One region of the Lactococcus sp. SK2-659 genome, then DNA from elsewhere that is predicted to be linked to it. Evidence: riboswitches for the same ligand, from Rfam matches in the RefSeq annotation. Region 1 holds a riboswitch; the other holds the start of a gene.
What was found. A riboswitch is a leader RNA that binds a small molecule or an ion and turns the genes downstream of it on or off. The one in region 1 is predicted to bind magnesium.

Region 1 (4,217 bases):
CTTCAATAATTCCTTTTTCAAGAACCATTAAATCTTTTTCTAACAAAATTACATCAGCTGACTCTTTGGCAATATCTACAGCACTATCTACTGAAATTCCAACGTCAGATGATTTCATTGCTGCTGCGTCATTAATACCATCTCCCATATAGCCGACACTATTTCCTGAATTTCTAAGTGTTGTTACTATTCTGGCTTTTTGTTGAGGTGATAACTTAGCAAAAACAGAAGCTTCCTTGGCAACCTTTGCTAGTTCATTATCATCTAATTGGTCGATATCAGAACCTAAAATAGTTTTATCAACTGGAAGTCCTACTTGTTTGCAAACTGAACGAGTAACTTTATCGTTATCACCAGTCAAGATTTTAACTGATACTCCATATTTATTGAGTGCTTTGATTGCTTTTGCTGTAGATTCTTTGGGTGGATCAAGAAAGGCAAGATAACCCATTAACACCATTTCAGATTCATCTTGAACCGAAAATGTATCTACTGGTGAAGGATTTGTTTTTTGAGCGACTAAAATCACGCGCATTCCTTCTTCGTTAAGTTCATCAACTTTTTTCAGAATGTATGCTCTGAGTTCAGGAGTTAAATGAACAACATTTCCCTTATCTTCGACTAAAGTACAGATGTCTAACATTTCTTCAGCTGCACCTTTAGTAATCATTTGCGTTTTTGAAGTCGCTCCATTAGTATTGCTTTTTACTACAACACTCATCCGACGTCTTTCAAAATCAAAAGGAATTTCATCAACTTTTGTATATTTACTACTTAGACCACCCAGTTCAGGATTTTTATCTTGCTTGGCTTCAGCTCCTTCGATAATTGCCAAATCCATTAAATTCTTTAAACCAGTTTGGTAGTAACTATTCAAAAATCCATGTCTTAATACTCGAATATTTTCTTGCCCATGAATATCTAAATGACGCATTAATACTACTTTATCTTGTGTTAATGTTCCAGTTTTATCAGTGCAGAGAATATTCATTGAACCTAGATTTTGAATAGAGTTTAGGTTCTTGATGATTGTTTTTTCTTTTGACATTGTGACTGCACCTTTTGCTAGGCAAGTTGTCACAATCATTGGTAACATTTCTGGTGTTAAACCAACAGCAACTGCTAAAGCAAATAGTGCGGCTTCCATCCAATCACCTTTAGTGAAACCATTGACCAACAAGACAAATGGAACCATAACTAACATAAAGCGAATAAGGACCCATGAAACTGAGTTAACGCCTTTTTCAAAAGTTGTTTGAGTTGAGTCTTCGGTTACACTTTTTGCCATTTCACCAAAAATGGTCGCATCACCAGTAGCAATTACAATTCCATAAGCACTACCAGAAATGACATTTGAACCCATGAAGGCTAGGTTTACTGATTCTGTGATTGAATCATCTTTTTCATCAGTAGCTAAATCTAGTTTTTCTACTGGTTCGCTTTCACCAGTTAAAGAGGCTTGGCTGATAAACAAGTCTTTTGCTTGAATAATCCTAAGATCTGCTGGAACCATGTCTCCAGCTGATAGATGGATAATATCACCTACGAGAACTTCTTCAATAGGAATCTCTTGACTTCCTGATTCCAAGCGATGAACATTTGTCGTCGTCGTAATCATTTTTAAAAGATTCTCAGCAGCATTTCCACTTCTTGTCTCTTGAACGAAACGCAGAATTCCTGAGATTAAAACCATTGTAGTAATGATAATGAGTCCTTGTGGATTTTTCTCACCAGGAGCTGCTAAGATAATATCCGTAAAAGCTGAAACTAATGCTAAGACAAACAATATAATGGTAAAAGGATTGATGAACGCTTGATAAAGCCGTTTAATAAGTGAAGTTTTTTTACCACGCGTAATCGTATTATCTCCATATTGTTCACGAGAGATTTCTACTTGTTCTTCACTTAATCCTTTATTTGATGTTTTAAATTTTTGAAATAGCTCCTCTTTTGTAGAAGTTTTTGCAAATTCTAATCTTGCATTTATTTCATTGTTATCTACAAATGTTGTAGCTCTTTTTGTGTTTTCGAGTGTTTTTCTAATTTTTTTCATTGGTCTGTACCTCATATTCTATAATATTTTTGTGTGTACAGTCCCAAACGTTAGGCACTTTAAAGAAGGTGATAAAAACGGAAAGTTGCTCTTATCACGTTAATTATCTGCGGCCTATCAGGCTCGGGACTATTAATGGTCTGGGATTCCATTTCCGTTTTTCACCTCCTTTTTTAAATACAAAAAACCTTGCCTACAAAACTTGAACGTAGGCAAGGGAATAATTCCAAAAAAAGATATCACTATTATAGAGCGAATCAGTTACAAGCTATCGTTCAAGCTTTAGCTCCGCAGGGCGATGTTGTTGCACTATTTCACGCCTTGTTTTTCGACGTGAACTGTTGGCCCTCTCATCGTGTCTCCACGACTCTGCGGCAGCAACCCGTATCCCTGCGGTAGCCTCACCTACCGACGGCTATGCTTATGGCATAACCAAAATAATTATAACTGTTCTTTCTATTTTTGTCAATCTTTTTTTATTATTTAATTTATGATAGACTCTGTTGCACCATTCATTGCCCAATCTTTTGATAAAAATAACGAATTATCAATATGATAGTTGACCTTACTTGGTGTCTTCATGAATTTTTCAATCGCTTTGTCTGTAGCTAGCCAACCTTTAGTACCAAAGTGGACAGTATCACCAGAGGCATAAGGTGTGTTATACATATCTGTTAAGTCAGCAATTTGATAAAAGCCTTGGCTGCGCAATTGTGTTTTAATTTTAGAGCTGAAGTTTTCGAGTGTTGCTTTTGACACTCCAGTGTAAGATGACCATGAGCCATTTACTGGTTGAATAACAAATAAAACATCATTATTATTTTTGGCAAACACATTTAAAAGCTGTTGAAAATCCTGATACTCTGGACTTTCTAAATAGGTAACATGCTTTTTAAAATTTTCAAGATGTTTGTATTTAGATTTTATTTTCCTATCCCAAACTTGGTTATTGATTTGGAAAGGATTGTTATTTGAACTATCTTTTCCTTGGTCAACTGCCAATTTTTCTAAGTTTTCAGAGGTTGGATCATTGGGTAATTCTTTAGCAAACTTATTAATTTTTGGTGTAAGTCCAAGAGGTTGTGCTGTGAATTGTGAAACACTTGAGAAGAGTAAATCTTCTTTTCGCCAAAATTGAAGATTGGTCGCCACAGTCATTTTTTGTAGAGTGGTAAGTGGTTTTTTATCTGCTAGACGTTCTAGAGAATTATAAATCGTCTCTTCAGATTTAAGCGATCTAAATCTTAATAAATGTTTTGCAAGTTGGGTGGTGGTATTTGCTTTAGGGTCTGCTTCTTTTAACCAACCGTAAATCTCACCTTTGGATACAAAGTTTTTCAATTCACTTTCAACAATTCCTTGTTTTGAAAACCATTGTGGACTAATGACAAAAACAATTTTACGATTTTTTAACTCATTTGCCACAGAGTTCATATAGAAAAAGTGGGTTAAAGTAGTCGTTCCTGGTTGTCCTACTAAGAATGGCGTAAAACCAGAATTGTATTTTTTGAAATAGGCACTTGGGTGAAAAGAATCCACATGTTCCATTTCTGATGAACCAAGAACTGGTAAAAACTCGGGGTCTGAATAGGCTTGTTTTTTAATTGAATAGCCTGTAAAGCTTGGAGTATTTAGGGGTGATTGAGCAAATTTAACAAGTTGGTCTTTTGAGTATTTCATTCCAACATTTATTGGGAGAAATATCAGTAAGCCAACAAGGGCTAAAGCTGCAATTAATGGGCCAATGGCTCTAAAAATTTTAATTTTCATCCTTTTTTTCCTGAACGCGTGCTGCTATTTTATTTGCTGTATTCCAATCTTCACGGTCCATTTCTGATGGTGGAAGACTGATATCAAAAGCGCCTTCTAATTCAACAATGAGCATGATGGCTCTCATTGAATCAAGAATTCCTTCTTCAAATAAATCCATGTCTAAGTCTTCACGGAATTCGTCTGTGCCTGATACGGTTTCGATAATATCAAAAATTTGTTCTTTCATTTTTGTTTCTCCTAATGTTTTTTTATGATATGCCTAACCACTTTTAGAAGTTAGGAAGTGGGAAATGTGGATCTATGCAGTGCATAATGATGTGATTTGGTATTCCTGAGAAAATAAGGAAACTGATAAATACTAGATTAAATGTAATGAAAATACTTATAGCAC
Region 2 (4,217 bases), 350 kb from region 1:
CGCTCCACTATCTACAATTTTATCTGAACCAGGCAAAGTTATTTTACCTGAATCAGTCCCTTGATAGACATCTGAGCCATTAGTATCATTAACAACTTCTACTCCTCCAACGTCATTCACAAGATTTACTAAACCGTCCATATTAACAATCATAAAATTATTAAGATTAAGCCCTACTTGATTACCAATCGTTTTCATGGCATAAGTGACAGCAGATGATAACCCACCATTATTAAATCCTAAAGGATAAGCAGCATTCATTTTTTGAGTAGATTGAATTTTTCCAGATGCATCTTCAATATTCGTCATCGTATCTCGTTCCACTGAAATAATAGTGGTTGTTTTTGTCCGAGGATTCAATGTTAAAATAATTTGAGAATCTGAATTTCCATTCCATGAATCTGCCCCACCTCGACTATTATCACCAGTATCCACTCCCATAAGCAATATAGTTAGTGGTTTTTTTGCAGATATACTAGAACTTTTTATTTTTGTATTTACATGAGTTTTCGTTAATGTTTTCTCTGCTTGAACATAGATAACCGCACTAACTGCCACGACTAAAATAACAAAAAGGGACATAAAACGAACAAAATATACCTTTTTAGACCTTTTTATTTTTTTCTTTTGTCTAATTTCTTTTCTTTTCATATCAAGAATACTTCTTTCTTTTGTTAAAAATTATAACTTACTTAAACTCTTTAATTTTTCGTCAGCCGAGCTATTCAAAACCAGTCCTACTGCCAAAGTTGAAATTAAAAATGATGATCCACCTTGTGATAAAAAGGGAAAGGTGACACCTGTTTCTGGAACCAAACCAATTGCTCCACCTAAATTGACAAAAACTTGTATCAGCAAAAAAGATGAACAACCAATTGAAATCATTGAATTAAATGGATCTTTTGCCCGCATCCCCACCAAAAGCATTCGGGTAATCATGAAAAAAATGACAGCTAGGATTATAATTCCACCAATGATTCCCAATTCTTCTACTATTACTGAGAATATAAAATCTGTATGAGCTTCAGGCAAAAATCCTTGTTTTTCAATCGAATTCCCCAGTCCTCTTCCAAACCAGCCACCATCTACAATCGCATAATATGAGTTAGCAAGTTGATGACCCGAAGAAGCCAAGTCAGTAAAAGGATTAACGAATGCTTTAAATCGTGCATTAATATAAGAACCTGGAATCAAATCGCCTCCACTGATAAAAAGAAAGAGCAAAAAACTAAGACTAATCGTAAGCAACATCTTCCCATAACCTGAAAACCATCGCCAAGAAATTCCACTTGCACCAATCATTATCAAGGCTAAGAGCCCAATAATTGCTGTATTTCCTAAATTAGGCATACTGAGTTCCACTATCATTAGTAAGATAATCGGAAATCGCCATCCCCCTACAACTTTTTTTATGAGATTGTTACCCTTAAAAATTGCTTGAATATCATTTTTCTCAATCTCTTCTTGTCTGTTAGAAAAGATAGACGCAAGAAACCAAACAGTAAAAAGTTTTGCAAATTCAACAGGTTGAATGGTTCCGATCCCTGGTAAGGGAATCCATCCATGCGCTCCATTCGCTGATGTATTAGGTCCAACCCTTGAATAAATCATCAGCAAGATAATAATTAGAAAAATTATTTTTAAAATCTTTTCATTTTTTATAATTCTTAATTTTACTCGATAAGTAATAATTAAAGCCACAAAACTTATAATTATAAAGACTCCTTGAGAAATTGCCAATCGATAAGGAGATAGTCCTCGGTTAATTTGATAGGGGACAGTTGCTGAAAACACCATGAGTAAGCCAACAGCTGAAAGAATCAAATAAGGAATCAAAATAGATAAATCTAAAAAACTATTTTTTGTAATTTTTTTATCCATAAATGAATCCCCCTTTGTTAATTTTCCAAATGAACGACAAGAGTATTTCTAGTTGCAAATCAATGAATAACTTTTTCTTTCTTATTTTCTTATTTTTTATTGTTGTATGAATTAATATTTTTGTCATCGGCTTGTACCTCAATTTCTGCTTTATAGTAGATTTTGATTGTACAGCTCTAACTCAGAGAACTAGATTAGATTGAAGTGATAAAAATGCTTGTCCACTTTTATGCTATCTTTCTTTCTATAGCTCCCAGGGTCTGAGCCACTGTTATTCTGTGCTTCCATTTTCACCACCTCCTTTTTTATAAAAAAATTGCCTACGCCGGTTGAACGTAGACAAGGTATGATTTCAAAAAGATACACTATCAAGTGAACTAAAGTACCCAGTATCGTTCAAGCTTTAGCTCCGCAGGGCGATGTTGTTGCACTATTTCACGCCTTCTTTTTTCGACGTGAACTGTTGGCCCTCTCATCGTGTCTCCACGACTCTGCGGCAGCAACCCGTATCCCTGTGGTAGCCTCACCTACCGATGGTTAGAAAATCTCTAACCAAAATTGCTTAAATTAAATTTTCAAAATATTTCCTAAGCAAAAAAATTATAACACGACCTATACTTTTAGTCAAATAACAAATGCATTACCTAAATTAAATGTTTTTTTATTGGTTTAAACCTCTTGTTATGACTAAGTTTTTAGAAATTAGAACTAATAAAAAAATATTATTTTTTAAAATAAAATACCAAAGATTAAAATATACAGACAAAAAGCTTATAATTGAATAATGAATTTCGTTAATAAATAAAAAACTCCCTAGTCAATGCTGACTAAGGAGTCTTTTATTATATTTATCGAATTCCCAAAGCAATACGGGCATAACGACTCATTTTATCAACTGTCCATGCTGGATACCAAACCAAGTTCACCTTGATTTCACCAACTTCTGGCACTTCTTTCAAAGCATCATGAATTTGTTCAGTCAAAAGGTCCGCCAAAGGGCAACCCATTGTTGTCAATGTCATTTTAATTTCTGTAAATCCGTTATCTTCAAAGCTAATTTCATAAACTAATCCGAGGTTGATAATATCAATCCCAAGCTCTGGGTCAATGACGTTTTCAAGGGCAGAGAGAATTTTGTCCTTGATTTCATTCACTTGCTCTTCTGTGTATTTATCTGCCATTTTATCTCCTTAGGCTGTCATAAAAAGCAAAACTTTAAAAGTTGAACGAATGTGCTTTCTAGGACAAATCCAAATTGTCAAATTCTTTTTACAGCTTTATTTTACCAAATTTATTTTAAAATTTCTAGATAAAAAATTACTGACAGAAAAAATTTATTCATAAAATTTTCTGTCAGTAATTTATTTTATGCAAAACGCGAGAATTTCTTGAAGAAACTCAACATGAAAGTAAAGAGAGCGATAATAACCACAAATAGAATTGCTTCTGGTAAAATTGCTCCATTCAAACCAATGGTTTCGCGTAACATTTTTAAACCATAAGTCATTGGTAACCAAGGACTGATGACTTGATATATTTTAGGCGCCAGTTGTAAGGGGTAAGTTCCTGCACTCGTCGCCAGTTGTAGAACTAAGACTACAATCATAAGGAATTCACCAATCTTACCTAGAGCCGTTAAGAAGAAAGTATTGATTGCCATGTAAGCGAAGCTGATTAAAAGTACTGACAACAACATTTCCCACAAATGATTTGGTCTCAATCCAAGAAGAGCAACAGCTCCCCAGACGATGATTCCTTGTAAAAGTGCTACCAAACCATTTGTACCAATTTTCGCCAACATAAATTCGCGACCAGATTTCCATTTTTCACCTGAGAAACCAATTCCAATCACAACATTTGTCGCAAGGGCACCGATAAAGAGAGCAACATTAATCATGTATGGTGTCATTCCTGCACCATTTTCTGGTACATTGTCATGGTCAGTATGTTTAAGTTTCAACGGTGCAGCTACTTTTTTAGCATTTTCATTAGAATTATTAGTTGATGAGAGAGTATCATCTGCTTTGGTTAACGCTATTGACAAGTTATTAGCCCCTGTATTTAGCGTTCCCAAACCACTTGTTAAACTTGAACCTCCATTTGCCAATTGTTGTGAACCAGAGGAAATTTGTTGAGCGCCCCCTGCCAATTGATTTGAACCTGAAGTTAAAGTTGAACCATTCGCTTGTAATTGTGACAATCCAGAAACTAATTGCATTGTCCCGCTTTGTAAATCTTTTGATTTACTTGCTAATTGTTGAGCGCCAGCGTTTGCTTGATTAACTCCGTCAGCGTATTGGGCAAAACCAGAAGTTAATTTTTGACTTCCAGAAGTT

Region 2: linked by a shared signal. The riboswitch ahead of LDP15_RS05055 (FtsW/RodA/SpoVE family cell cycle protein) and the one ahead of mgtA (magnesium-translocating P-type ATPase) in region 1 are both predicted to bind magnesium.

Annotation. Positions count from the first base shown of each region.
Region 1 is NZ_JAIWQZ020000001.1:724,861-729,077, reverse strand. It holds gene mgtA (magnesium-translocating P-type ATPase) at 1-2,053, opposite strand, end outside; M-box (ykoK) riboswitch at 2,313-2,473, opposite strand; gene dltD (D-alanyl-lipoteichoic acid biosynthesis protein DltD) at 2,537-3,823, opposite strand; gene dltC (D-alanine--poly(phosphoribitol) ligase subunit DltC) at 3,813-4,052, opposite strand; gene dltB (D-alanyl-lipoteichoic acid biosynthesis protein DltB) at 4,096-4,217, opposite strand, start outside.
Region 2 is NZ_JAIWQZ020000001.1:1,072,571-1,076,787, forward strand. It holds gene LDP15_RS05050 (LCP family protein) at 1-651, opposite strand, end outside; gene LDP15_RS05055 (FtsW/RodA/SpoVE family cell cycle protein) at 682-1,881, opposite strand; M-box (ykoK) riboswitch at 2,262-2,423, opposite strand; gene LDP15_RS05060 (metal-sulfur cluster assembly factor) at 2,730-3,062, opposite strand; gene LDP15_RS05065 (YhgE/Pip domain-containing protein) at 3,248-4,217, opposite strand, start outside.